DNA from 3 places in the Bacillus sp. TL12 genome. Region 3 is predicted to be linked to each of the others. Evidence: riboswitches for the same ligand, from Rfam matches in the RefSeq annotation. Region 3 holds a riboswitch; each other region holds the start of a gene.
What was found. Region 3 has a riboswitch for S-adenosylmethionine ahead of LOK41_RS12605 (YezD family protein). Riboswitches for the same ligand answer to the same signal wherever they lie in the genome.
Positions count from the first base shown of each region.

Region 1: linked by a shared signal. The riboswitch ahead of LOK41_RS11835 (hypothetical protein) and the one ahead of LOK41_RS12605 (YezD family protein) in region 3 are both predicted to bind S-adenosylmethionine.
Region 2: linked by a shared signal. The riboswitch ahead of LOK41_RS13290 (ECF-type riboflavin transporter substrate-binding protein) and the one ahead of LOK41_RS12605 (YezD family protein) in region 3 are both predicted to bind S-adenosylmethionine.

Region 1 covers NZ_JAJJBY010000010.1:68,903-80,253, forward strand. Annotated here, with positions in the region: gene LOK41_RS11815 (ABC transporter ATP-binding protein) at 1-476, shown strand, start outside; gene LOK41_RS11820 (ECF transporter S component) at 449-1,168, shown strand; gene LOK41_RS11825 (YwiC-like family protein) at 1,385-2,107, shown strand; gene LOK41_RS11830 (hypothetical protein) at 2,142-2,333, opposite strand; SAM riboswitch class I at 2,456-2,554, shown strand; gene LOK41_RS11835 (hypothetical protein) at 2,657-2,917, shown strand; gene LOK41_RS11840 (NAD(P)H-dependent oxidoreductase) at 3,213-3,788, shown strand; gene LOK41_RS11845 (group-specific protein) at 3,785-4,138, shown strand; gene LOK41_RS11850 (short-chain fatty acid transporter) at 4,202-5,548, opposite strand; gene LOK41_RS11855 (serine hydrolase domain-containing protein) at 5,651-6,913, opposite strand; gene LOK41_RS11860 (MFS transporter) at 7,014-8,213, opposite strand; gene LOK41_RS11865 (MarR family winged helix-turn-helix transcriptional regulator) at 8,228-8,647, opposite strand; gene phaZ (intracellular short-chain-length polyhydroxyalkanoate depolymerase) at 8,822-9,739, shown strand; gene LOK41_RS11875 (MFS transporter) at 9,861-11,057, shown strand; gene LOK41_RS11880 (NETI motif-containing protein) at 11,041-11,241, shown strand.
Region 2 covers NZ_JAJJBY010000012.1:8,474-19,824, reverse strand. Annotated here, with positions in the region: gene speD (adenosylmethionine decarboxylase) at 1-204, opposite strand, end outside; gene LOK41_RS28965 (hypothetical protein) at 566-691, opposite strand; gene LOK41_RS13330 (hypothetical protein) at 1,052-1,207, shown strand; gene LOK41_RS13325 (hypothetical protein) at 1,564-1,887, shown strand; gene LOK41_RS13320 (GrpB family protein) at 1,981-2,496, opposite strand; gene LOK41_RS13315 (sensor histidine kinase) at 2,932-4,188, shown strand; gene LOK41_RS13310 (alpha/beta fold hydrolase) at 4,317-5,096, opposite strand; gene LOK41_RS13305 (YjcZ family sporulation protein) at 5,473-5,580, opposite strand; gene LOK41_RS13300 (energy-coupling factor transporter transmembrane component T family protein) at 5,742-6,569, opposite strand; gene LOK41_RS13295 (ABC transporter ATP-binding protein) at 6,562-8,262, opposite strand; gene LOK41_RS13290 (ECF-type riboflavin transporter substrate-binding protein) at 8,273-8,821, opposite strand; SAM riboswitch class I at 8,960-9,077, opposite strand; gene LOK41_RS13285 (aspartate/glutamate racemase family protein) at 9,388-10,068, shown strand; gene LOK41_RS13280 (PAS domain-containing sensor histidine kinase) at 10,153-11,351, opposite strand, start outside.
Region 3 covers NZ_JAJJBY010000011.1:41,961-49,782, reverse strand. Annotated here, with positions in the region: gene LOK41_RS12640 (sirohydrochlorin chelatase) at 1-484, opposite strand, end outside; gene cobA (uroporphyrinogen-III C-methyltransferase) at 486-1,262, opposite strand; gene LOK41_RS12630 (DUF3906 family protein) at 1,495-1,707, opposite strand; gene LOK41_RS12625 (nitrite/sulfite reductase) at 1,719-3,341, opposite strand; gene cysC (adenylyl-sulfate kinase) at 3,353-3,946, opposite strand; gene sat (sulfate adenylyltransferase) at 3,959-5,095, opposite strand; gene LOK41_RS12610 (phosphoadenylyl-sulfate reductase) at 5,141-5,845, opposite strand; gene LOK41_RS12605 (YezD family protein) at 5,931-6,074, opposite strand; SAM riboswitch class I at 6,145-6,252, opposite strand; gene lysA (diaminopimelate decarboxylase) at 6,368-7,684, opposite strand.

The DNA of each region.
Region 1 (11,351 bases), on a different contig from region 3:
CAAATGAATTATATGGTGATAGAGGGAAAGAAATTACAGAAGAGATGTTAAACCGATTTTGGCTGTATTCCATTCGCGATCGTCATCCACATGATTGTAGCGGGGGAGAACAACAGTTAATCGCACTATGCACAGCCTTGTTATCTAAGCCCCAATTATTATTATTAGATGAACCAACAAAAGGGCTGGATCCAGAGAAAAAGGAAGGATTAGGCGAACTGTTTCAAGCGTTACAAAAGGAAGGAACAACAATTGTGATGGCCACACATGACATTGAATTTGCAGCGAAATATGTGGATCATTGTATGATGTTATTTGATGGGAAAGTCATTATGGATGATGCGCCAAAGAAATTTTTTAGTGATAATTTCTTTTATACAACATCTATTAATCGTTTTATTCGCAAGCAATTACCTTATGCATTAACGTGGGAGGATGTGTATCAAGCGTGTCCAAACGATATGTTGCTCTCATAACGCTTATTTTTCTTCTTGTAATAAGTACACTTCTGTTTACTTCCTTTGTAACAGATGAATATTTTATTTGGTGTAGTTTATTTTTATTGTTCATTATTATGTTACCTTTTTATATACGATTTGAAAGGAAAGCATTTGTTTCACGTGAAATCGTTATTGTAGCTGTTTTAGCAGCCATAGCAGCAGTGAGTCGTGTACCATTTTCTCTTATGCCGAGTGTACAACCAACTTCTTTTATTATTATTGTATCTGCAATTGTGTTTGGGAGTGAGACAGGATTTATGATTGGTGCAACGGCAGCACTTGTATCTAATATATTTTTAGGACAAGGGCCTTGGACACCTTGGCAAATGTTTTCTTGGGGAATGATAGGTTTTACAGCTGGTTTACTACGAAATACATTTATTATGAGAAAGTTATGGGGAAGAGTCATCTATGGGTTCATAGCCGGTTTTGTTTTTGGCTGGATTATGAATTTGTGGGGGATACTTGGCTTTTTAGAAGGATTAACATGGAAAGACTTTATGGCATACTACGCTGCAAGTTTTTACTTTGATTTCGCTCATGCGCTTTCAAATGTAATTTTTCTTGTTTTGTTTAGCTCATCATGGATCCGAATTCTTATGAGATTTAAAAAGAAATATGGAATTTTAGATGATAACGAGCTATTATATCAAGGAAACAAAGCATAAGCATATATCATAAAGCATAAGAATATAACGTAGGATCGCGACTTACATATTCGTTTGCCTCTTTCATGCTTCTTACCATTGGTGAGAAGCATTTTTTTATAATGATACTTTGGTTTAGAAAATGTCAAAAAATTGTTTTAATATATTCAACTTTTGGATGGAACTTTTTATATAATAGGAAATGAGAAAGGTTTTCAAAGAGGAGATGTAATATTCATGAAGCTAGTTATTCCGAAGCAGCATGGTGCATGGGGAATGCTGCTGATCCCATTTTTACTTAGTGTGCTACTTGGTAAACCTACATACTACCACATTCCACTCTTTATCGCTTGGTTATTTATCTATTTAGCAACGTATCCATTTTTAATGTACATGAAGAAAACACGAAAGAAAGAATTTTCACATGCAGCAATTATTTATTTTGTTATTGCATGTGTTTTCGGGATTGTATCTTTACTATATGAATGGAAAATTCTTTTATTCACGGTTACAATGATTCCACTCTTTATCGTAAATATATACTTTGCCCGTCAAAAAAAGGAACGAGCATTAGTAAATGATATTTGTGCCATACTTGTTTTCTGCATTGGTGGCTTGATTAGTTATTATTTTTCGATGAAGACAATTGATGGGACAGCATGGTGGATTGCGGTTATTTCTTTCCTTTATTTCTTAGGTAGTACATTTTATGTGAAAACAATGATACGTGAAAAGAATAATCCTACTTACCGCTATGTTTCATGGGGATATCATATTTTCTTAATCATTGCTTCTTTCGTAGTAAATCCATGGCTGTCTCTTGTATTTATACCGAGCCTAGTTCGTGCAATCGTATTGTATGGTAAAAAGATATCTATATTAAAAGTTGGAGTTTTAGAAATCGTTAATTCTGTATATTTTTTAATTGTGACGGCAATACTGTTGCAGTATGCCATTTGAGGTATTGCCCATCTAGAAAAGAGATGGGCGATATTTATTTTTGTTCTAAAATATCAACCGTGTGATTACATTTTTGTAATGCATCTTCCACAGCTTGTAGAGATTGTTCGATTCGCTCTCGATTATCACTTTTTTCGACTGTTTGTAATGCATGTTCTAAACAATTCTTTGCTTCTTGCAACGAATGGAATGAATCTTGAACGTATCCGCGGGCATTTTTATCCATCATAAATTCCTCCTTTTGTACATACAATGTTAGTATGGGCGTAAGGAAAGAAAATATAACTTATTGTATATTGTTTGACAATTATAATAAAAGTAGTTATAGTAAGATATATAGTGAATATTTTCTTATCCAGAGAGGTGGAGGGACTGGCCCGATGAAACCCAGCAACCGCGATGCAGGTGCTAATTCCAGCAGAACATATTTGTTCTGGGAGATAAGACGAAGATATATACGTAACTTCTTCTTATCGAAGAGGTTTTTTTATTGCAAAAAAACCGATTCCAAAGACAACATAATAAGAAGAAAGGGGTTGCAATTGTACTGTGACACTCGAAAAATACGTAAAGCTGCGTAATGCAGTATATGAATATATGATGGAACAAGATAAACCAATATCACTATTAGATATTCAAGAACATATCGTTTCGCATCATGAAGGAAAATTCACGAAAAAAATGTTACACCAATTTTATTTATCAAGGCTATTAGACGAACTGAAACTGGATGGGAAAATTACTTTAGCTAATGATGAATACCACTATGCTGAGAAAAGGGTATTCTATGAGGCGAGAAAAGGGAGCTAGGCTCTCTTTTTTTATGTTATAATTTGTTTGAAAATTCGAATTGTATGTAGAGTAAAAGACTGCCAAAGCAGCCTGATACAAGGGAATGGTGTTGAGTGTGTAGTGTCAAAAGTTGAATATGCCCTGAAAGAGGCATTTCATTCGGCTATAAATGAAAAGAGACACCTTCGCCGAGTAGGTGTCAGTTGGTTTGCCAAATGGGTTTGCCAAATGGGCTTGCCACTTGACATGTAATAGAATATCACGCAAACTTTCGGAAGTCAAAAGGGAATTTAAGGAAAGGTGTTGTTTGAAGGTGAACATACTCATCGTCTATACACATCCCAATCCATCTAGTTTCAATGCATCCATTTTAGAACATGTGCAAAAAGGGCTTCAAGAGACGAATCATTCTGTTACATTGCTGGACCTTTATAAGGAACAATTTAATCCAGTACTTATTTTTAATGAAGATAAGAGAAGACGTGATTTAGCGTATGAAGAAGAGACAGAGAAATACAGAACATTAATCAAGGAAGCAGATTCTTTAATTTTTATTTATCCAATATGGTGGTGGGGAATGCCTGCTATTTTAAAGGGGTTTATCGATCGCGTTTTTGCTGCAGGGTTTGCATATAAATATGAAGGTGTAATGCCGAAAGGATTGCTTATAGGGAAAACAGCATGGGTTATTAATACTTTAGATTCACCTTTATGGTACGTGGCACTCTTATATCGCTCTGCTGATTGGGTGATTATGAAAAAGGGTATTTTACGATTTTGTGGTATACGTCAAATAAACCGTTCTGCTTTTCAGTCTGTAAAAACAAGTAAAGCAGAAAAACGTGAAAAGTGGCTTTTAGAAATACAAGAAAAGGCTAAAAAATTATGAGCGAAGTAGAAAATATATTGAGATGCTGTAAGCGGAATGATGATTTGTTTCGTACGTATATCGTTTGTTTACTTCAATTGAAACATCATAGCGAGGGTTTTCAAAAAATGTATCAAGAACTAAAAGCAGATTATTTAATAAGGGGAATTTGTGAACGGGAAGTTGATGGAATCGTTAAGGAAAGTAAAGAGTATAAAATGTATGAGTTACCGAAAATATTAAGATGGGATTTTTTGCGAAATCATCCATCGATGATTGAAACTGTTTGTACGACGTTATTTACATATAAAAGGTTAAATCTTTCATGTGAAGAATGGGGAAATGTAATTAGATGCATAGAAAACGAATGATTATCACTATAGTTATTATGTAAAAAAGCTAGTATAAAACTAGCTTTTTTACATTGCTTCGATTTAAATGATAAGGAAACATAAACCAATTACTACGCCAGCATAAAGGAGGTTAACAACACAAAATCCCATAATGTCACGTGCACCTAAACCGGCGATTGCTAATGCAGGTAATGCCCAGAAAGGTTGTATTAAGTTCGTCCAAGCGTCTCCCCATGCAATTGCCATTGCGGTTTTCGCAGCAGGTACACCAAGCTCAGCACCAGCTGGGATCATAATAGGAGCTTGTACAGCCCATTGACCGCCTCCAGATGGTACGAAAATGTTTACAATTCCTGCACTTAAAAACGTGAATAGAGGGAAGGTGGTTTCATTCGAAATGCTAATAAAGAAATTAGAAATTGCTCCTCCAAGTGAAAGACCTTCGCTGTTTGCTCCAATCATCATTCCCATAATTCCTGCGTAAAATGGAAATTGGAGTAGAATGCCAGATGCGCTTTTCGTCGAATCTGAAAAGGCGCGAATATATTGAATCGGAGTACGGTGAAAAATAAGGCCAGCAATTAACAGTATAAAAATAACGATATCAAGTGTCAGGTTAAAACCTTTCGTACTAAAATAATGAACAATATAAATAAGACCTAATAGTCCAACACATACCGTTATCCAAATGCTATTTTCCATTTTCTCAGCAAATGTCTGGGCTTCTACTTCTTGAGCAGCAGCTTCTTCTTGAAATACGCTAGGATCCACTGTAATCGTATGATTTTCATCCGGATGCATCGCCTTATTTATAAGTGGCATTGTTACTAAAAATATAAGTACAGGAACAAGCGCATATGGTGAAAATAACGTTTCTGTTATAGGGATGGCTTCCTTTATACTTCCAGCAGTTGTTTTAATTAATGTTTCGCCGCCAGATGCTAAAGTAAGCGGTATAGAGGCGGAAAGTCCCGCGTGCCAAATAAGAAATCCGGAATAAGAAGAAGCGATGGCAAGTCGATAATCTAAATTTTGTATGTGTTTTGCAACTTCCTTTGCATATAAAACAGACACTACAATGCCAAATCCCCAGTTTATGTATGCGTCAATTAAACTAACAATAGAAATAGCGATAATACCTTGTCCGCTTGTTTTCGGCAGTTGTGCAGCTTTTGCTAAGCCTTTGCGAATGAGCGGAGCGTTAGCTAATGCAGAACCTGTAACAAGTACAAGTGCCATTTGCATGGCGAAGGCTAAAAGTCCCCAAATTCTATTTCCCCAATGAGCAATCATTTCTACAGGCGATTGCTGCGTAGCGAACATGCCAAAGAAGATAACAAAAATTGTTAATAAACAAGATAAAATAAAGGGCTCTGGTAAAAAACGCTGCACAAGAGCAACACAACCATTTGTAAAAGAGCGAAACAAATTCATCAACTTCCTTAAGTTTTTTCTTTTACATATTCGCTGTGGGTAAAGAGATAACCTTTATTAAACTGAAGATTCAGATAAATTATAAAAGAAAAGCTTTCACCCTTGTGAAAGCTTTTCTAAGTGTTTGGCGATCTGTACATACATATTGGAATAAGTAGCATGGACATCATTACTTGGATTCGCATTTGATGAAAAATGTACAATGACCATATTCGCTTTAGGATCTATATAGAGACATTGCCCATAACTTCCTAATACTTCAAATGCGCCTTGTTCATTGTGAGGAATCCACCATTGATTATGATAAGAAATAGGTGCACCTTGTCCGATTGCTAATTCTCCTTCTTGTACACTCTTTACATTTTCAGAAATAGAGGAGGGGAGTACTTGCACGTCATTGTAGCGACCGTTATGTAAAATCAATTGTCCAAACTTCGCCATATCTCTTGCAGTGGCATTTAAACCGGCGCTTGCTTGTTCAACTCCTGTTTCATCTGTAACATAATACGCATTTTCTTCCATACCTATTTTGGACCAAATTTTCTCACTTACATTTTCAGTTAAGGATTTGCCAGTTACTGTCCGTATAATCCAGCCAAGTGTTTCAGATGAACCATTATTATAAGAAAATACAGTTCCAGGGGATGCCGTTTCTTTTGCTTCTTGTAACATATCATAAATTTTCATTGGGCCGTCATAGTTTTTGCCACGAGGAAGTATATTACTGGCTAAATACAACTGAGCATCCTGATTTTCTAGTCCTTGCTGCATATATCCATGTGTAGGGTATTCAGCAGAAACTTGCATGTCCATTAATTGTTGGATTGTTGCTTTGCCAAATGGTGTGTTTCGCAATTCTTTCACGTATGTTTCAGCAGTTTTATTGGCATCAATGAGTTTTTCTTCCGTTAATGATTGTATAAGTGCACCAGTAAATACTTTCGCTAAAGAAGCCATTCCATGCGGTTCATTTTGTTTATATCCATTGAAATACTGTTCATAAACAAGTTTTCCGTTATGCACGACGACAAAGGCATCTGTTTTATTCTCATCTAACAGTTTCTTTAACGGAATATTGCCTCCGTATTCTTTTTTAACAGAGAAATCATCTAAGTTTTGTAGTGCAGTAGGGAATGTTGCTACTTGCATAGGATTGTTTTTCACTTCACTTGTTAACGCTAGTTCTTTCATATGTGTGTATGACCAGCGTAAATAAGGATCTTGTAACCAATTTTCTTTTGTTACGTTCTCTTTAGAAGGAGAGACTTTATTTTGTTTAAGAAATGCAAATCCAAGCCCAGTTAGGATAAACAATAGTGTAAGTATGATTAATAAAAGGGGAGATTTTTTTAAGTTCATCTATGTACCTCCTTGTTATTTCTATAGTAAGTATACGCTCGTTTTCTTAGAAATACAAAATAAGGAAAGTAAACAGAGGAGTTTACTTTCCTTATTAACACTAAGCTGATAATTTTTTGTCTGTATGTTGCTTTTTGAATTTTTGTTTTCTGCCATGTAGGAAGTAATAAATAAGTAATGTAAACGCAACGATAATGGCAGCAACGAAATACATATTATGATAGCTTGATTGTGCAGCTACGATACCAAGTACAAAGGAACCGAAACCAATACCGCTATCAAAGAATGAAAAATAAGTAGCTGTTGCTGAGCCGCGTCGATGGTTTGGAGCTGCGGAAATAGCAATCGTTTGGAAACTTGGAATCAATGTTCCGTAGCCTAAACCAATTAATACACCTGCACCAAGGAACCAAAATGACGTTTGTGCTTGGCTTAAGATGAACATTCCGATTGTAAAAATAATAATGGAAGGATAAACAAGTATATTTTCACCGAAATGATCAAATATCTTTCCTGTAAATGGACGAGAAAGAACAACAACAAGTGCGTAAACGATAAAGAAGTAACTTGCAACTTCCTCTACACCAATTTCTTTTGCGTAAATAGGAATAAAAGATAATATGCCACTATAAGAAAATGCTAAAACAAATCCTGTAAGAGCAATTGGAACGGAAGCAGGTTCAATTAAATCTTTCCATTTCATTCGTTCGCGTTTTTGTTTATTTACTGGTTTTTCATGTGGAATATTTACAAGTAAACCTAGTAGGAATGCTAATAATGAAAATACAGAACAAACGATAAACAGAACTGTAAATGAAAAATGTGAAATAATCGTTAAACCTAAAAAAGGACCGATTACCATCGGCAGACTCATAAATACACCAAAATAGGCAAGTGCTTCACCGCGGCGATGAGGTGGTGCGACGTCTGTGACAATTGTACCTGTTGCTGTAGTCGCCATTCCAAACCCAATCCCGTGAAGGAAGCGAAGGGCAAGTAATAAGAATAAACTTTGTGCACCAAAATACATGACGGTAGCAGCTAAAAATAAGGAAAGAGAAATAAATAAGATCTTCTTTCTCCCTAAATCGTCAAGCCACTTCCCGGTAAACGGACGGCATAGGACAGAAGAAATAAGGAATACAGTTGCGACTAAACCAATTTCTTCAGGTTTTCCTTTCAATCCGTCTATTACATAGACGGGCAGGGTGGTCATAAGCATGTAAAACGTTAAAAAGAGAAACAGACTACTAAAACAAGTTCCAAGGAAGTCCTTCGTCCAAAGTCTCTCACTTTGCATCGTCATCCCTCCTATTAATCATCTAAATTTTTAATAATTTTTTGTAGTACTTGAAATGCTCGTTGCAAATCTTCTTCATCAATATTTTGCAACGTTTTTTCTTCGAAAGTATCAACTTCTTCTTGCCATACTGGAATCATTTTCAGTGCTGTTTCTGATAAGGAAATGAGCTTTTCACGGCGATCTTTTCCTTCCGTTCGAATAATCCAGCCCATCGTTTCCATACGCGTTAATGTACGAGTCATCGTTGGAGATTCAACGTTTAAGTATTGACATAACTCAGTTTGTGTACAAGGCCCTGTTTGGTTGATGCGGAAAATGACAGCCCACTGTGCACTAAATAAACCTGTTGGTGACACACGTTCATTAAATTTTTTCGTAAACTTACGAGAAGTTTGACTGACAATGTGAAAAAAATGCTGTTTTTCGTCCATTTGTTTGATCCTTTCAAATTAGTTACCTAGCTAACTATATACCCTTTTGCCAAAATTGTCTAGTGACGGACATGTTGTTTTATGTAAAAATTTTGTATCGTTTTTGTGTTGAGAACATACATTCTGCATGGTATGCTAAAGGTAAGTTTAGAATTTTCTTTCTATTAAAAGTGAATGGGGGAGCTTGTGATGATTAAGCCTGCAACAATGGAGTTTGTTTCGCTGTTAAATGGAGAAACGATTGCATATCAAAAAGTTGGAAGGCAAAGTAAAGAAATACTTGTACTGATTCATGGGAATATGACATCCTCACAGCATTGGGATTTAGTTATTGAGAAACTACAGGACGAATATCATATTTATGCGATTGATTTGAGGGGATTCGGGAAATCGACATACCATAAACCAATAAACTCATTACAAGATTTTGCAGATGATTTCAAGCTATTTATAGATGAACTACAATTGAAGAAGTTTTCACTGATGGGCTGGTCAATGGGTGGTGGTGTTGCGATGGAGTTTGCAGCTTGTTATCCAGAGTACGTAGAAAAGTTGATTTTGGTTGAATCAGTTGGAATGAAAGGCTACCCGATCTTTAAAAAAGATATAAATGGTCAACCAATTGGTTCTTCTCTATTAAAAACAAAAGAAGAAATTGCACAAGATCCTGTTCAAATTGCTCCTGTACTAGATGCAATTAAAAATATGAACAAGCTCTATTATCGAACGGTTTGGGACTTACTCATTTACACGCATAATAAACCGGAACCAGAGCGTTATGAAAAGTACTTAGATGATATGTTAACGCAGCGTAATTTTGTAGATGTGAACTACGCTTTAATTACATTTAATATTTCAGATGAACATAATGGTGTTGTGCCTGGAAATGGACATATTCATCAATTGCAAGTGCCGACACTCGTTTTACAAGGAGATCGTGATTACGTTGTTCCGCAAGTAGTCGGAGAAGAATTAGCGAAGCATCTCCCCAATGCAAAGTTAACTATATTAAAAGATTGTGGACATTCACCGTTTATCGATTGCTTAGATGAATTTATTCAGCATGTTACAAATTGGTTGGAACATAAATAAGCCGAACATATAAAAGGAAGTTAGAGGCGGGTTTTCTAACTTCTTTTTATATTCTTACACATTGTTGTTCAAAACGTTTATAATGGAGGTCGGTGAACATATAAAGGGAAGAGGGAAGCGGATGTCAATACAATTTACATTTTGGATTATGGTTGGAATTGTTGCGATTTCTGGGTTATCACAAGGGATGTTATTACCTGCCATCGCAATGATTTTTGAGCAAGAAGGGATTCGCTCTAGTTTTAATGGTCTTCATGCAACTGCGTTATACATTGGCATTTTATTTATTTCGCCGTGGCTTGAAAAACCGATGCAACGGTTTGGAATGAAACCGATTATCGTAATCGGTGGTTTTCTCGTTATTATTTCATTATTCTTTTTTACACAAACATTTTCATTTTGGGCATGGTTTATCCTGCGATTTCTAGTTGGTGTAGGAGACCATATGTTGCATGTCGGAACACAAACGTGGATTACAACGACAGCTGACCCTAGTAAAATCGGAAGACAAGTCTCTATATATGGAGTCTTTTTTGGTATTGGTTTTGCGGTAGGCCCATATTTAGCGAGCACTGTCCAATACGGACTTGCAACGCCATTTATTGTATCGACAATTCTTTGTTTAATTGGATGGCTATTGCTATTACCAACTAAAAATGCCTTTCCAGAGCAAGATCATAAAGGAGAGAAAAATGAATCATCACTTTCTCGTTACAAACAAGTATTTGTTCTTGCATGGATTGCGCTAATGGGACCTTTAGCGTACGGCGTACTAGAAGCAATGTTAAATAGTAATCTGCCAGTATATGCACTTCGAAAAGGATGGTCTGTCTCTGATGTATCTTTCTTATTACCTGCATTTGCAATAGGAGGAATTATTACGCAAATCCCGCTTGGTATATTAAGTGATAAATATGGAAGAGATCGCATTTTAACGTGGACATTCAGCATCAGTACAATCATTTTCTTACTTGCTGCAGTATTTGACGGGTATTATTGGATTGTATTTGGATGTATGCTATTAGCTGGAATGGTAATTGGTTCATGTTTCTCTTTAGGGCTTGGCTTTATGACGGATTTATTACCAAGACATTTACTTCCAGCTGGAAATATATTATCCGGAATCGCCTTTAGTATGGGAAGTATTATAGGGCCTGTATTAGGAGGTATATTTATAGAAAAAATACAGTATACAAGCTTTTTTATAGCGGTTATGATGATAATGGCAATTATTGCACTTCTATATATCGCATATATGAAAAGTCAATCCGCATCAAGACAAATAGAAAGTAGGTTAGGGCATGACAAAACAACCTAAAAAGAAAAAATTTGAAGTACAAGAGAATGAAACAATTACAGATTGTTTAGCACGTATGGAACAAGAAGGATATGCGCCTTCACGCCGCATGGAAGAGCCAATCTTTCATGAAGTGAAGAAAGATGGACAAACAGTTGTAGAGCCGTGCGGGAGAAGAATTGTGTTTGAAGGAAAATTGAAGTGAGGAGAGGTCGTGAAAATGACCTCTTTTTTTTATCCCGCACTAACGGGCAGTAATACTCCCACCTCAAAATTCGGCGGGAGCAAAGAAGTTAGGTGGGAGATAAACTGCCC
Region 2 (11,351 bases), on a different contig from region 3:
TACATGTGCTCCTATAATATCCGAGACATTTTTCAATATCTTAGTTAATCTGTCTGCATTATATTGTTCATCTATGTATTCTATATAAGCTTCTCGTTCCTTTTTTGTTTTTGTATAGCAAATATCATACATGTTAAAACTTAATGATTTTGTAAGGTTATTGAATCCATGTAATTGAATCCGTTGCTCTGGTGTTAGTTTCATGATAAAATTCCCCATTCTACTGTTCAATAATATTTGATAAACCCTTTACGCAATATAATTCCATACTACAACTTTTTCATGCATACTCTTTTGAATTAGAATGAATTGAAATATAATAGTTATTTCTAATTCATGACTGACAATTAATTGAATTGAATATATTTTATTGTTGTAAAAATACGGTAAATGAAATTTAGAATAGCAACAATGTAGAATTTGAATCAAGAAAACGTTGTGACCAGATTAACCAAAAATGAAAAGATGTACGAGTTCATATCACCCTGTACATCTTTTCATTTTCTTTGTAGTCAAGACTACTTAGATACTGCGTTAATCTGAATAATTAGTCTCAATTAAAACATTATTTGTTTAAATCTTTTTTTGTTACTTCACTTCTAATATTCACATCTTTTGAAAATTCAGTATCGTTTTTTAGATTATTCAGATGTTGATCTTTACGCTTTCGATTATCATTCCGATTCGTCATCATTTATCCCCCTCTTATTAACGTTCGTACCTATTTTGTACAAAAGGAACTATTTCATACAGATTATTTTCGTATGTATAGTCTCGTATTATTGGGGATTTTAGTGAATTTTCTTATTTTATAAAATAAGAAAATTTGTTACCTACTATCTTTTGCAGTAGGATTCCTTCATAAAAAAATTATTCATTTCTTTTAATGAATACAAAAAGTGTATGTTTTGTTCATCGTTTTAATCTCTTTTGTCTAATGCACTATGAGTCGATCGATGAGGTTTATAACTATTTTCCACTTTTTATGAAATTTCTTTTTGGCAAAACACTTACTTGTTGGTGCATACTACGTTTATTGGAGGTGACAATCATGGGACACAATCAAAACCCGTTTACAACAAAGAAGCGTAATGCCAACGGACAATACGATAAAGAAGCACACAGCATCGACAGCCATGGTAATTTTGTACCTAACACACCAACGAATGACGCTGTTCTTCGTGCTGAAAGACCGAAGAACAAATGAAAAAAACCTGGATTTCTCCTGGGCTTTTTCATTTCTAATAATTTTCATTGATATCGTTTGTCAAAAAATAACGAGTACGTGGCATTCCCTTTTTTGGGCTCATCAAGAATACTTACTACCTCGGATTTTGTATGATTATCTCTCTTCCATTGGTGGTTACTGCTTGAGTCCAATTACTGATGGAAGAAGCGATTTTTATTACTAGAAACAGAATAAAATTAATTCAAGAAGCTTATACGTTAGATGTAAGCTTCTTTCAGCCTGCGCAATTAAGGTTCGAATTTCACCCAATTTAACACAATGCGTTCAATATCTTTCCACACTATTTGGACATGATAAAGTATGAGGTGACTGTAATGAAAAATGAAATATCAAAGTTAGTACCAGAAGCAGTTAACAAATTAATTCAGAGAGAGGTTAAAGATAGAAACCAACGTATTATTGATTTAATTATCGATGATGCAACTGCATATGAATTTGATCCGGAGCAAGTAGTCCCTTGTATCATGGCTGCTTATTATGCTCATCAGTCCGCGCATTATCCTAGTGAAATGGAAGATGAGTGGATCGGAATCTTAGTCTTCTACACAGCTATACGTTCAGCGATGAAGCTTTTATCTTACGGTAAATTTAAAGCAAAGCGATCAGAAAATGGATGGATGATGTATACAGATCATTGAACAAATCTTATTTTGGAGTAAGAGATTTCTATTAACAAACCGCGGAAATCTCTTACTGATTGACAAATAAATACGAGATTATATTTAAATAATTTAATCTAATGCTTCTTCTGCTAACGAAATAATCTTCTCAATATATGGAGATTTTTCATTTGTATACGCCACTCGATCAAATGGATACTTCATGGCAAGCTCTTGTTTTAATTGTTTATATTCCATACGTGCCCATTCATGATTTCTCATAAAATCACGGAATAATAAATTGTTCTTCCACTCTTGACCACCATACGTATAGACGTGTAAATGATGTGTACCTGCTCTCCATTTCCCTTTTCTAAAAAAACGTCTCTGTGGAAAATGTTTATGAAATACATATTCATATCCTATTGTTTGCATAGGTTCTATCCAATGATCAACTACTTTTAAATCTTTAACACCTATCATCATATCAATAAGCGGTTTCGCGTCTAATCCTTCTACTGACGTACTTCCAATATGTTCAATCTCTAAGATGTCCTTTTCTAGTAATGCGATAAATTTCTCTTTCTCTTTCGAAAATTCCGTATGCCAATTTAAATTATACGATTCAATGATTATTTCTTTATCCATCTCTTCCTCCTTTTATACTCATAATCTAAGTTTATAAGCTATCTTTTTTATGAATCAAAACAGGACTTTCAGCATTACTCTCGAATATATCAATTTTTAATCTAATTATATAGAATAAGAGGTGTAAAATGAACGAAATTCCGATAACAATTCATTTAGATGATGTCCCTTTTCAATTAAAGGAATATCAAGATTTCGATTGGCTTGTAAGACTTGGTAGAGTATTTGCAGTGTTAGATCAGTAAGATTCAGCGAATATTTACTTCGGTATTGAAAAAAATCAACGCTATACGCAAGTGAAAGAGTTTTATTTAGCATAGGGATTTACTCGTAACAGACCTTCTCATTGTAGTAAAATAATTAATAATGAAGAAATTACATTTTTTCTGTATAATACTTATTAGTATTGAAAACTACAATAATGAGGCATGCTAGATGAATTTTATATACATCAATCAAAACGTATTAAATAATTTGCTTTACATTTTAAGTAGCGTCTTTGTTTTTTATTTTATATATGATAACGGGATGTTTTTCAAAAAATACAAAAAAACCCTTATTGTAATCTGCACGAGTATACCGTTAATTTTATGTATGAGATACCCTATATATATCGATGAAAATTGTGTTCATGATTTAAGACAAATTCCATTTTTCATAGGTACACTTTATGGTGGCTTACCGGTTGGAATTGCTTTATTAACTATCATGTTATTAATTCGATTTGTTTTTTATGGTGTGAACTTTTTAACTGTTATTGTTTATATTGTAATGCTAATTTTCACCGCTCTTGCCTCTTCTAAATTTAATCAATTAAATAGAAGAAAGAAACTCATTATGTCAATATTTTTACCTTTTTCCCTTGCTTTACTTACAACATTTATCGCTGTAATTTCATCGGATTTTCCAATTACACAGCCATATATTATTTATTTTATTATACTGCCCCCGATTATCATGTTATTTGTTGTATATATGAATGAAGTTTTAAGAGATGCCTTTATGATGAGATCCAAATTAGTAAAAATGGAGAAAATGGAGATTGTGAGTCAACTTGCTGCAAGTATTTCGCATGAAGTTAGAAATCCTCTTACTGTAGTAAAAGGATTTACTCAGCTCCTTAAAACACCAGATTTATCACAAGAGTCACGAGAACAATATATTGAACATATTCTGGGAGAGTTAAACCGTGCACAAGTTATCATTGATGATTACTTAACATTCGCTAAGCCTGCATCACAAAAAGTTGATAACATTATAATAGATCAAGAATTAAAAAGAGTAATAAGTATGATGATGCCATTATGTAATATGAATTCTATAAATGTTTCTGAAGAATTAGTAACAGGATCCATTATTGGGAATACACAGCATTTTCAACAATGCTTTTTAAACTTGGTAAAAAATAGCATTGAAGCAATGCCAGATGGCGGGAAACTTCGTGTTCAATCATCGGTTTTTGAAAACAAAGTTACGATTGTTATTAAGGATAGTGGAATTGGTATGACGCCAGAACAAATAAATCGATTTGGCGAACCGTATTTTAGCACAAAAACAAAAGGAACCGGTTTAGGTACGATGGTTGCAGTGAAAATCATTGAAACGATGAACGGCACTTTAAGTATAAAGAGTATTGTTAATAAAGGAACGACTTTAACGATTACATTTCCACAAAATAATGAGGTTGCTTAATAAAATAAAATCTTGATTTAAAAGGAGCTCCTATGCTCCTTTTTGTTTTCCCTTATATAAAAATTAGCTATGCTTTTATAAGATTTTGCATAAATTAGTTATATAAAAACCTTAATATCCATTCATCTCTATGAGTATGGAAAAAGTCTCATATCGGTATGAATAAAAACAAACTGCTGAATCATTTCATTTAAACATTTTGCTGCTTTTGTAGGAATTTGATGCTTTACGTTATCAATGAATTTTAATTCATTACATGGCAATTTTCCATGCAGTAATTTCGCATGACTATAAAATACCTTATCTTTATGACCATAAACTAACAGAACCGGAAGCTGGATATTCCCGAGCTGATTCGTACAATTATAATGCAAACTATAACGATAATATTGCCAGATATTTTTGGCATTCCCTTTTCGTGCTTCTTTAAACATCTTTTTGAACAATTTATGTGTATTTGAATTGCCCCATGAAATAGACCATGCTAAAAATGAAACTGCTCCCAATTTCGCAAGTTTCACGCCAAGTGAAATCTTATTCTTTAGATATCCACCCCTAACTTCTGACATCCCCCCTAACGCTCTTTCAGCAAAAGTCAATAAAAATTCTAATGCGATAGAGCTTTCAGTCGAATATCCACATACAAATGCTTTTTTAATCTCCAAATGATCCAACAAACATCTAATGTCTTCAGCAATCAATGGATAAGTTATCGGTTGTTTTGAATACTGACTCCTTCCGTGCCCTCTAATATCAAAAGCAATTACCTTGAAATTTTGGGATAATTCCTCGATTTGGTACTCAAAATTCACACAAGTAAGTACAGGGGGATGAATAAAAACAATAGGAACCCCTTTTCCCTTAACGATATAATATAGACTACTACTGTCCACATCCAACATTGGCATGTATGTAATCACCTCAACAATCTAAAATCATCCCTAACTCTTTTTCAAGAAAAAAAGTATCTTCCAAAATGATGCATACTAAAAATTGATTTCAGTACAATTTTGATTTAAATCACAGCCGTCCCTATTTCATTTTTCATTGATTAGCATAGCTGTACCACTCTTTATGTATGTATTAAGTTTTTTATTTGTAAAACTCAATCAGAATCAATCACCGGTACACAAAAAAATCAAAACTCTAGAAAATTTCTATTGGAAAAAGGAGCATGATAGCTCCTTTTTCATGTTGAATCTTGTAAAGATACGAAAAAAGTATCTTTAATAGTTTTTCTGATTCTATAATTCTGCGACGAATGATTAAAAAATCGTTTGTTTTTTAATACCCTCCGCCCCAGCAGCTGCATCCAACAATAATTAATAAAATAAATAAAACAACTAATAAAGCAAATCCTCCGCCAAAACCGCAAGAACCACCGTGACTCATATTTTCTCCTCCTTTTAGTATAAAACCAATGGATAATTGATCGTTTATTAACGGGTTCGTATTATACAGTATGTATCTATGTAATTTTGGAGCATGTCTTGGATAAATTAAAAAAAGCACTCCGCGAGTGCCTAAATTTTATCCGAATAACATTGAGAAACTTACAATGGATACCAAAACCCTTTGAAAACATTTAATTTCAAATAAATGGCAAGTAATAAAATTATAATACCAATAATGAGCCCTATATAGTCCTCTTGTTTTGCCTTTGTTGTAAAATACCATGTTCGTTTCTCTTTTTTTCCGAATCCTCGTAAATCCATCGCATTTGAAACGGTATCGATTCGCTCTAAAGATTGAGTAACAAGTGGCCCAAAAATGAGTACCCGGTTTTTAATACGTTCCCAAAAATTCGCTTCTCCTCTTTCAAATGGTACACCTCTTGCTTCTTGAGCCTGTTTAATCAATTTGTATTCCGCTTGTATATTCGGTATGTAACGGAGTGCAATGTTTATTGCATAGGCAATCTTATACGGTAAACCAATTTTATATAGGCTGCTAGCAAACTCACTTGGATGTGTCGTGTATATAAAAATAAGTGTAAATGGTAATAACGTAAAATATTTTAACGAAAGCGTAAGAGCATAAAAAAGCGTTTCGAATGTAATAGTAGCGTATCCAACATGCAAGAATGCTGTACTTGTACCAGTTATCTCAGATCCATGGGTTGGTGTAATCAATAAAATCATCGCTGAATTTAACATACTAAATGTGAAAATGACACTAAATATAATTACAACTTTTTTTACCGGGATTTTAGCGATCACTAACCCAAAACAACCAACGAAAAACAAGCATAATAAAATACGAAAATCAAAAAATATGAATGTAAGAGTCATCCAGATTATAAATAACAACAACTTAATTGCGCCGTCCATACGATGAAAATATGTATGATTTTCTATATAGAATAAACCTGATTTACTCATAATCCCCCCTCCTTTTTTTCTCCATATACATTTGTACAAAAACTTCTGGAAAAGGGAATTTACTCAATTTTGCCAATGTAGTTAGCGAACTTTCCTGTAAATTAGCTTGCTGCAATACTTCGCTATTTGCTAATACGATTAGAACAGTATCATCAGCAAGTATTCTTCCTTGATGAAGAACAACTGCACGGTCTGTATATTCTAAAGCTAAGTTCATATCATGTGTAATAAAGATAAATGATATTCCTTGTGTTGCTAATACACTTATACAAGACATAAATTGTTTATAATGAAAATAATCTTGTCCTGCAGTTGGCTCGTCTAAGATGATGAGCTTCGGATTCATTGTTAAAACTGATGCAATGGTAAGCCTCTTTTTTTGCCCGTAGCTTAACACTTGAATCGGCCAATTTCGAAATGGATATAGCCCGCAAATTTGCAACGCCTCTTCCACTCGTTTATGTATTTCTGAGCTAGAAGCCTTCTGTAATTTTAATGAAAAAGCAACCTCATCCCAAACAATAGATTGTGTAATCATGTGATTAGGATTTTGCATAACGTAAGATATCACTTCTCCACGCTTCCGAATAGACCATGAAGTTATATTATCATTATCAAGTACAATTTTTCCTTTCTGTGCTTTGTTCATTCCAGTTAATAAATGTGCAAATGTAGATTTACCTGCACCATTATGTCCTAATAATGCTACAATTTCTCCTCTTTGTATGGAGAGTGTTAGGTCCCTCAATGTAAAACCATTGTGAGAATATGAAAATGAAATGTTTTCTATTTTACATAGGATTTCTTTTTTTTGTTGTTTTTTACACGTAGTAGAATTTAACATCCATTGCTTAACCGCTTTATTCAACCTCTCATGATTTAAACTTCCAATTGGATATAATTCTTCATCTAAAATATTCATTTTTATGTTTTTTAATGCTTCAATATATACAGGTTCTCTTAATCCTATTTCTTGTAGCATGTTTGTTTGTAAAATCCTTTTTGGTGAATCGATTGCTACAATTTCTCCGTCGTCTATTAATATGATTTTATCTAGGTCTAATTTTAATATCTCCTCTATTCTATGCTCAATAATAACGATTGTTTTATTTAATTGTTGATGTACATTTTGAATAAGTTCTACTGTTTTTAAACTACTTATTGGGTCTAAATTTGCTAATGGCTCATCGAATAGTAATATGTCGGCATCTGTCGTTAGTAGACCAGCAAGAGAAACAGTTTGTTTTTGGCCACCAGATAATTCATGTGGGCTTCGTGAATGAAATGTATGCATCTGAACTTTCTGCAAAGAGTCCATAACAACAGCCTTCATTTTTTTCTGTTCTACGCAATCATTTTCTAACGAAAATGCAACATCTTCCCCTACAGTTAACCCAATAAACTGGGAATCTTGATCTTGCAAAATAGTTCCTACAAGCTTACTTTGCTCAAAAATACTACTTTTTCGTGGATCCTTACCACATATTGAAATGTTCCCAGTACTTGATCCCTCATAGGAAAAAGGGATTAGCCCATTTATACAATGGGCCAATGTAGATTTTCCTGATCCACTTCGACCAGCAATCAATACTTTTTCACCTGGATAAATATGGAGTGTAATATTCTTTAAAGTAGGTTCTGTCACTTGTTGATATTGAAATGTAAATTGTTCAAAGGAAATAATCGGCTTCATTGTGCTATCCCTACTTTTCAATTTTTAAATGTGTATGTTTTTTATTTGCTTTCGCTAATCCAAGTGTAATTGGTAAACCAAGGATTAAGAAAACAAGGGCATCTGCAATCGTTGCACCAAATACTTGAATAACAATTTTATCTAAAGGCTCTCCCATCACGATAATATCGAAAGCGCCTGCAAATATAATTGCAATAACAATCCCAAGTAAACCTGTTACAGCAAAATATGTAATATCTCGATTATGGAATGTTCCATTTTTCACACTGAAACTTGCTCGTTTTTGTACAAGTCCCATCGTATATCCAATAATGCCTGAGCTAAGTACCCATCCCCACCATATTCCCCATCCAGCGATAGTATCTGTTACTGTATGACCAATAAGACCAATCAAAAGTCCTGCAAATGGACCGAAAATTGCACCAAAAATTGTTAATATAACCAGAGCAGGTTTTATAAATGTGTTTGGGGCAATTGAAAGTCCCCATAAACCTAATACACCATATATTGCAGAACCGATCCCAATTGCTACGACTAATTTTGTAGATAATTTGTTCATATGAATTCTCCTCTCATTCTAGTTAGTTTCTATTAGTCCTATGTGAAAAATCATTGAATTATGAACATTCACTTCCTTTCTCCCTAATAAAAAATGACCTCTGTTATAAGAGGCCATTTGTATATGAAATATATGATTCCCTTATCTTTCAAAAGACAATATGTCCTTTGTGGAATTAGCACCTTCCTATTTGTATGAATAAATAGGAGTTGCTGAGGTTTCATCGGGCCGTTCCCTCCACCTCTCTGGATAAGTATTCGTTTGTAATTTGTATTATTTCATTAACGTAAATTAATTTTAATATTTTTCTTACTATTTCCACTTTTGTGTAAAATAGATAAAGTGAAACTTTAATCAGTGGGGGGTTTCCTCATCCCCCACTGATTATTAGTTGAACCAATCGGGCCTTTACGGGCAGTTTATCTCCCACCTAACTTCTTTGCTCCCGCCGAATTTTGAGGTGGGAGTATTACTGCCCGTTAGTGCGGGATGAATAAAACATTGTATTCTTATCGGAATTATGGAATAATTGATGTAACAAAGCGAGCTAACGGGAGGAATTGAACATGAAAGTAATCGGATTAATTGGTGGATTAAGCTGGGAATCAACATCTCTTTATTATAAACATATTAATACGCTAACTTTATCTCAGTATAATCATAATGCGAAGCTTGTTCTTTATAGCATGGATTTTGGTGAAGTGACAAATTTATTACAAAATCAACAATATGAAGAAGTGCAAAATCAACTCGTTCAAGTAGCTCAAAAAGTAGAACACTCCGGTGCAGATTGTATACTTATGTGTTCAAATACAGTACACCAATTTGCGGAAGAAGTAGAAAAAGCAATCTCTATCCCACTTCTTCATATTGGCGATGTAAGCGCTGAAGAAATTGTTGAACATAATGTGAAACGGATTGGTTTGCTTGGAACAAAACAAACAATGGAACAAGATTTTTATAAAACGAGACTAGCTAATTATGGTATTGAAACAATTATTCCCGAAGAAGATGAACGAAATTTCATTCATCATGTCATTCTCCACGAATTAAGTAAAGGTATTATTTCAAAGCAATCCAAAGACCATTTCTTACAAATTATTCAAAATCTCATTAAAAACGGGGCAGAAGGAATTTTATTAGGATGTACAGAAATACCGTTACTCATTTCACAACAAGATCTTTCTATCCCTGTATTTGACACTGCTTTTTTACATGCCAAAATTGCAGTACAATTCGCTGGCTAATCAAAAAAAGAAGCTATCTTACAAGGTAGTAAGATAGCTTCTTTTCTTTGCTGCTACTCTATGTGAAATGGAAATTAATCTCTATTATAAAGACCCGGTTATAGATGGCATAGCTGAATGAGAAGTACCTTGCTCACTTTGAAACATAGGTAAATAAATAGTAACGGATGTTCCTACTCCTACCTCACTCATAATACTAATTCTTCCTTGATGACTTTCAATAATTTTATAACTGAGCATTAACCCAATGCCAGTTCCTTTTTCTTTCGTACTATAAAAAGGTTCACCAAGCCTTTTTATTCTTTCTTCAGGGATTCCTACGCCCTCATCCACTATATTAATAATAACTTCCTTACATTCTGATTTTTTCACAGAAATGGAGATTTTCCCTCCATCTGGCATAGCTTCAATTGAGTTTTGCAAAATATTAATAAAAACTTGTTTTAATTGATTTTCACAGCAATCTATTATTAATTCCTTTAATTCTATATGCAGATCAATTTGAATATTGGTCATGATTGCCTTTGTATTAATTAACGAAACGACATTTCTTAATATCGAACAAATATTTTTCTTTTCAGTTGGAATGACATCAGTCTTTGCAATTGATAAAAACTCATGAAGGATAGATTCAATTCGCTCAATTTCTGACAGCATAAGATCGAAATATTTATCTTGATCTTCTTGATTAATTTGAAAGAGTTGAATAAATCCTTTAATCACTGTCAGTGGATTTCGAACTTCATGTGCTACCCCAGCAGCTAACTGTCCAATTGCTGCAAGTGTATCTGATTTATTCAATAACTCTTCAGTCTTTTTCCGCTCAGTAATATCTCGAACAATTATCATAATCTTATCTTGTAAAAGTGATAAACACCTAGCTTCAAAGAAACTAATACTCCCTTTAAGTGTTAACGGATATTCAACAATAACTGTAGATTCTTTTTGTTGTACTTGGTGAATCGCTTCTCGAAATTGCTGTGCTACAGGTGATGGCAAGACTTCATAAAACTTTTTCCCCATAAACGATTCAGCAGGTACGTAAAACTTAGATGGTGAACCAGCTTTATAATCTATAATTGTTCCATCAGCCTCGGTTAAAAAACACAAATCAGGTAATGCTTTGAAAATAAGCTCTAGCTCAGATGTTTGTTGCTTTAATTGTTCTTCAATTCCTTTTCGATGCGTAATATCAACTCCAACTGCCCAATAACTATAACCAGGTACTGGAAAATGTTCTGAGATGTTTGACCACATGATTGTTTTTATTTCTCCATTTTTGC
Region 3 (7,822 bases):
ATACTTCTACCTTTTTTACTTTCTTCTCTTTTTCAAACAGAGAAGCAATACGTTTCATATCTTGTAACGTCTCAAGATCACTACTCCCCCTTGCAACAAGCAACAGGGTTACCCCACTTTCATACTCTTTAATACCGCTTCCCTCATACGTAGCGGACACGAGTGATTCCGAAACACCAAACGGATTTCCGTAAGTAATTGCAATGTGAGGATATTTATTTTGCATTTTTTGGAGTTCATTTGGGATATCTTCTTTCATATGCCCTGCCGCTAATAAAAAGACAGGAACAACGACAATTTCTGTTGCTCCTCTTCTTACGCAATTAGCAAATCCCTCTGGAATATCAGGCTGTGCTAATTCTAAAAAACATAGTTCTTGAATAGGAGCTGATACACGGTTCATACAAGCAGAAACAAAACCTACTGCTTCCTCTTTCGCCTCTTTCAGCCTACTTCCGTGGCATATATATAATACAGCTTTCATTTTATAACACTCCGCTTACAGGATACGTAATGTCCGCCTGTTGTTCAAACCAATGAATTTTTTCACGGAAACGAACAACTTCCCCGATTACAATCATACTCGGATTTTGGACCTGCTCTTTTTCAGCAATCGTTACAATTGTTCCTAACGTTCCTGTAATGGTTCGCTGAGATGATGTAGTTCCCCATTCTACAATAGCAACTGGCGTATTTTCTCCTTTTCCATGTTTCAGAAGTTGTTCACATATATAAGGAAGATTACTTACTCCCATATAAACAGCAAGCGTGTCAACACCTTTCGCTAAGTTTTCCCACTTTACTTCTTCTTCAGCACCTTCTTTTCGATGCCCTGTCACAACCGCAAAACTTGCACTCGCATCTCGATGCGTTACGGGAATCCCCGCATATGCAGAAGCAGCTATCCCTGCTGTAATACCAGGTACAATTTCAAACGGAATACCATGCTTCGCTAACGCTTCTGCTTCTTCACCACCTCTTCCAAATACAAACGGATCTCCACCTTTTAATCGCGTTACAATTTTTCCTTTTTTTGCATATTTAACAAGAAAGGCGTGAATAGTTTCTTGTTTCATTGTGTGATAGTTTGGGAGTTTTCCGCAATATATTAAGTCAGCATCTGGCTTCGCATAAGAAAGTAACTCTTTATTTACAAGACGATCGTATAAAATAACATCCGCCCGCTCGATACACTTTACTCCTTTTACAGAAATTAAATCCGGATCTCCCGGCCCTGCACCAACAATATATACCTTTCCCATCATCTCTCCTCATTTCTACTATAAAGTGAAACTTCCATCAGTGGGGAGTTTCATCCCCCACTGATGGTTAGTTGAACCAATCGGGCACTTACGGACAGTTATCCTCCACCTAACTTCTTCGATTTCCTAAAATCCTAAAGTGAGGGTATTACTGCCCGTTAGTGCGGGGTAAAGTGAAACTTCCATTCCTATTACGAATGGAAGTTACTATTCAAATCGGTGTCATTTTGTATTACAATGTCTCCTGCTCATGAATAACAAATGCTGCACCTTTGCGGATCTTCTTTTTTTCATGCAGAGAGATTTCCTTCACTTCTGGCAACGGTAAAAAATACTTCTCCAATTCTACCTCAACAAGTCTAAATGCCTGTTCCTCACTTTGTGCAACAACTACTACAGGAACAACACCATTTGCCAACACTGCTTCAAAACGATACAAATCCATATTGCTCCCCCCTAAGATGCAATCACTTCTTCTAAAATTGTATTTAACGCGGATTGTAAATTTTCTACTCCAACGCGTTCTGCAAACTCATAAAAAGTTTCAGCTGGCAGTTTATGTTCTTTAAAGTATGTTAAAAACGATACAAGAACATCCGGAAGGTCTTCCCCATCAATCTTCCCTTTTAATTTTTGGTTATAAACACCACCATCTAATAACGTACCACCTACATAAATTTCAAACGCTTCAACAATTCCTTTTTCTTTCGTCTTCAATTTCACGCCTTGTAATCCGATATCCGCAATCTGCCTTTGACCACATGAATTTGGACATCCCGTCATATGAATACGAACTGGTACATCAAGTACAAGTTGTGTATCTAAATAGTCTGCAATATTTCGTAAGCGCGCTTTTGTTTCTACCAATGCGAGATTACAATACTCAATTCCCGTACAAGAAACTGCATATCCAATAAATGATTTTGGTTTTGCTGAAATCGATTCAAACAATGGTTCTTGTAAAAGTGCCTCGACGTTTTCTTTAGGAACATTGGGAATAATAAAATTTTGCGAATTACATGTGCGAATCTCGCCATTTCCATACTGCTTCGCAATTCTAGCAAGTTCAAATAACTCCTCAGAATGTAAACGTCCAACAGGTACGTTAAAACCAACGTATGATAAATCACCTTGTTTTTGCTTATGAACACCGTAGAAATAACCTGCATTCCATCCTTTTAAAGCATCGTTTCCTTTATCGTGCAAAGGATCTGTATATTCTAATAATTTTTCTTTGAATTTTTCCGCACCCCAATCAGCAACTAAAAATTTCAAACGTGCTAAATGTCGCTTTTCACGATATCCGAAATCACGGAAAACCGTAGCAATTGCAATTGCTACCGACTTCACTTGTTCAGGAAGAATGAATAAATCTAACTCCTGCGCTAAATACGGACGAGCAGATAATCCCCCGCCTACTCGTAAATGAAAGCCTTCCACTATTTTCCCATCAATTTCTTTTGTAGCTGGAGTAAAGGCAGCACAGTTAATTTCAGCATTTGCTGCATTATATACATTTGTACTAATTGACATTTTAAACTTTCGAGGCAAATTCGAAAATTCTTCATTATGTTGGAAGAACTCATATACCTCTTTTACAATTGGTGCTGTATCAAATAATTCATCACCATCAATACCAGCAAGAGGATTCCCAATAATATTTCTTGTAATATCACCACAAGCTCCCGCCGTTGATAATCCCACTTTTTCTAGACGGTTAAAAATATCTGGCATTTGACCAATTTCAAGCCAATGAAATTGAATCGCCTGTCTTGTAGTAATATCAAGAACGTCACGACCATAATCTTCTGCAATAGAAGCCAATACTTCGACTTGTTCATTCGTTAAAATACCAGAAGGAATATTTACACGCATCATGAAATACCCTGCTTCTTTTGGACGTTGTAAATATAATCCTGCCCATTTAAAGGAATCCCACTCTTCTTTCGGAATAGAATCAAACCCATTTTCAGCATAATACGGGATAGCTTTAAAAATTTCCAAGCCATCTTTTTCTAATTTCTTTTTCTCTGTAGCATTTAACTTTTCATTGTTTGCCCACACTTTTTCATAACTCATTTTTATTCCCCCTATATAAAGCTACGCTCTTGTAAGTAACCGATAATTTGTTCTGCACATTGTTCGATTGAATAAAGATGTGTTTCTACTACCACTTCTGCCTCTACAGGTTCTTCATATGGCGAATCAATACCGGTAAATTGCTTAATATCACCTTGTCTCGCTTTTTTATACAGTCCTTTGGGATCACGTTTCTCACATTCTTCTATTGGACATTTTACAAATACTTCAATAAATTCATCTTTTTCGAGAATATCTCTTACTTGCTGACGATCTACTCGAAATGGAGAAATAAATGCTGTTAGTACAATTGTCCCTTGATCTACAAATAACTTCGCTACTTCACCAATTCGGCGAATATTTTCTGTCCGATCACTTTCGGAAAATCCTAAATCTTTATTCAAACCATGACGAATGTTATCGCCATCTAGTACATAATTCCCAATATTTTTTTCGAACAATTTCCTAGCAACCGCATTTGCTACTGTTGATTTTCCAGAAGCTGATAATCCGGTGAACCAAAGTACAAAACTGTGGTGGCCACTTTTCTTTCGTCTTTCTTCTTTTGAAACAGATGCTGTATGCCAAGTTATATTTGTTCCCATCCTACTCTCTCCTTATTTTGTAACGGCTTCTTTTTGTAAACCACGAATTAATATTTCTACAACTTCTTTACGGCTAAATGTACTTGGCGGGATTTCCCCATTTCGTAACATTTCTCGTACTTTTGTACCAGATAAAATAACGTGGTCCTCTTTACTATGCGGGCACGTTTTCGTAGAAGCCATCGCTTCACATTTTGTACAATAAAAACTATGTTCAAAAAAGAGCGGTGTAATCCCTAACTCTTCTACTGTAAAGTTGATAAAAATCTCCTGGGCTTCGTACGTTCCATAATAATTTCCTACTCCAGCATGATCACGTCCTACGATGAAGTGTGTACAACCAAAGTTTTTTCTAACCAGTGCGTGAAATATTGCCTCGCGTGGTCCTGCATAACGCATTGCAGCTGGAAAAACACTTAAAAAAACACGATCACTTGGATAATAATTTTTCAAAAGCGCTTCATAACTTTCCATGCGCACATCAGCTGGAATATCATCTGATTTCGTTTCACCAACGAGCGGATTTAAAAATAAGCCGTCTACAATTTCCAGCGCAGACTTTTGGATATATTCATGTGCACGATGAACAGGGTTTCTCGTTTGAAAGCCTACTACTGTTTTCCAGCCTCGCTTTTTAAATTCTGCACGCGTTTCACTTGGATCTAAATGATAAGAAGGAAACTTATCATTTTCCAAACGCTTTACAAGCGTAATTGTTCCTCCAACATAAACATTCGGTCTATCATATAATTTTTTCACACCTGGATGAGCAATATCCGTCGTTTTATAAACATACAATGCTTCCTTCTCTTTATCCGGTGTAAAAATATCTTCTATTTGAATAACGCCATACGTGATTCCTTCTTTAACAAGACGAACCTCTTCACCAATTTGAAATTGTTCTGCCTGCTCTTCTGTTATCGGTAGTGTAATAGGTATACTCCATACATCACCGTTTACTAAACGCATTTTTTCTACTACAGATTGATAATCCTCTTTCCCTAAAAATCCTGTAAGCGGACTATAACCACCTATCGCAAGAAGCTCTAAATCACTTAAAGCAATTTTGTCTAATTCAATTTCTTTTGCAATATTTTTTGTGTCATATGTTTCATCAACACGATTTACTAATATGTTTGTTTTACTCATTTTTCTGTCCGCCTCTTTCACATATATTTAAAATCAACCATGACCTTATTGATAATGAAGACCACATTCCGTTTTCATCTTTCCAGCCCATCGTCCGTCCCTTGAATCTCCACCTTCTCCCACAGACAACGTGCATTTTTCACACCCTATACTTGGGTAACCAATGTCGTGTAATGGATTGTAAGGTAAATCATGCTTATATACGTAACGCCATACTTCCTTCCACGTCCAATGAATGAGCGGACAAATTTTAATAGACTGAAAGCGATGATCTTGATTGATAAACCTTGTATGTTTACGCGTTTCAGATTGTTCCCTTCTCAGCCCTGATATCCACGCTTTTCCATTCGTTAAAGATTCTTCAAGCGGTAAAATTTTTCTTAATTTACAACAAAGATTGGGATTATGTTCCCACAGCTTATCTCCATGTTTTTTTGCTTGCTCTTCAAGCGTAAGCGAAGGTTGCTTTTCAATAATTTCGAGATCCGGAAACCTTTCCCGTACTCGTTTAATTAAATCGTATGTTTCTTGAAAATGAACGTTTGTATCTAAAAAAACAACTTTCGCAGATGGATTTACTTGGTTTATAAGATGTAACAAAACCATCCCCTCTACACCAAAGCTACATGCGTATACAATTTCACCTTCATACTGTTTATAAGCCCACTCTAGTACTTGCAGTGCTCCTTTTGTTTCATCTTCTTCAGAAAAAGAAATGAAGTCCTCTTTCCATGTTCCATACGTCAGCATGTTTTTCCCCCCTGTAACGCAAAAAGACGGTTTTAACCTAATACAATAGGTTAAAACCGCCTCTAGTTTTTCTAGTCAGCGCTTTTTACTTTAAGCGTACTTTTTCACTTTTTTCAAGCTGAATCACTTTTCCATCTTGCACAACAATTGTAATAGAACCATATTTCATATCCGCAAGCATCGTTTGAATCTTTTCAGCTACTTCGTCAAAATGTCCACGCACTCCCACGAACAGCCCCCCTTTTTATTCATAAAAAAAATCTTTCCCATTTCGAAAAGACTGTTCGGTAATATATTTTACCTTATCTTTCAAAATGGATGCCATTTTGCTGGACTTAGCACCTTGCTCCTATAAGCAGGTTGCTGAGCTTCGTAGGGCCAGTTCCCTCCGCTTCTCTTGATAAGCTTTGTATTTGTATTTTATCATAATTCTGATTTTTTTCAATCCTAGTTTTCCGATATATTTTATATTTTTTATTTTTTTAAAGGAGTTGCCCAGTTCGAACAACTCCTTTTTATTGATTATACAAGCTCTTTTATGCGTATGCGATCGTTCCTAATTATATTTTCATATGTTTCGCGTTCGACAACGACTTGTGATGCCCCGCCTTTTGCAAATACTACAGCCGGTCTGCGTATGCGATTGTAATTATTCGCCATAGAATATCCATATGCTCCCGTACAAGAGATTGCTAACAAATCTCCTGAAGTAACTTGTGGCAGTTCTATATCCCAAATTAGCATATCTCCACTCTCACAACACTTTCCAGCAATTGATACAATCTCTTCGGCATTTTCTCTTCCTCTATTAGCAAGCATTGCCTCATAACGTGCTCCATATAAAGCTGGTCTTAAGTTATCCGTCATTCCTCCATCAACTGACACATATTTACGAATACCTGGAATATCTTTTACAGCTCCTACTGTATAAATTGTTGTTCCTGCATCTCCGACAATACTACGCCCTGGTTCAATCCAAATTTCAGGGAGTGGATAATTCTTTCTTGTAAATTGTTCCCTCACTGCATTCGTTACAGCATGCACATATGTGTCAAGCGTAAGCGGTGTATCAGACTCTGTGTAGCGGATTCCAAATCCTCCACCAACATTTAATACAGTTACTACATAGCCAGTTTCTTCTCTTATTTCTTCTAAAAAGTTCCGTAATACTTCAATCGCCCGAACAAATCCTGCTGTTTCAAAAATTTGCGATCCAATATGCGAATGAATACCTAACACATTATAATTTGATTTCTTTAGTGCTATTTGAATCGCCTGCATTGCCTGGCCAGTAGAAACTCCAAAACCGAATTTCGAATCATCTTGCCCTGTTGTAATATATTCATGTGTATGCGCCTCTACTCCAGGTGTAACTCGAATTAATATATTTACAATTTTTCCATACCGCTCTGCTAAGTCATGTAATATTTCCATTTCCAAGAAATTATCTACTACAAAACAGCCAATACCTGCTCGCAGCGCCATTATGATTTCTTCTTCCGTCTTATTATTACCATGAAAATGAATGCGTGATGCTGGAAAACCAGCTTGTAAAGCAGTATATAATTCGCCACCAGAAACAACATCTAAAGACATATTTTCTTCACGAGCTACTCGGCACATCTCCATGCACAAGAACGCCTTACTTGCATATGCTACTTGGTAAGAGAACCCACTTTCCTGGAATGCACGATGAAATGCGCGACATTTTTCACGAATAGTAGCCTCATCGTATACATAAAGTGGTGTCCCATATTGTTTTGCTAGCTGCGTTGTATCGCATCCTCCAATTTCTAAGTGTCCTTGGTCATTGATTCGGCTTGTGCCGTGTAAATACATTTGAATTCCTCCCTTATTTCCTCTAAAACTCATACCCTCAACCATCTTCTATTCATTGCAGCACGCTTTTAGGTAAACAAAAAACGCGCGGAACAATGTTCACACGCGTTTCTTATTAGGAATAATGTATCATGAAAA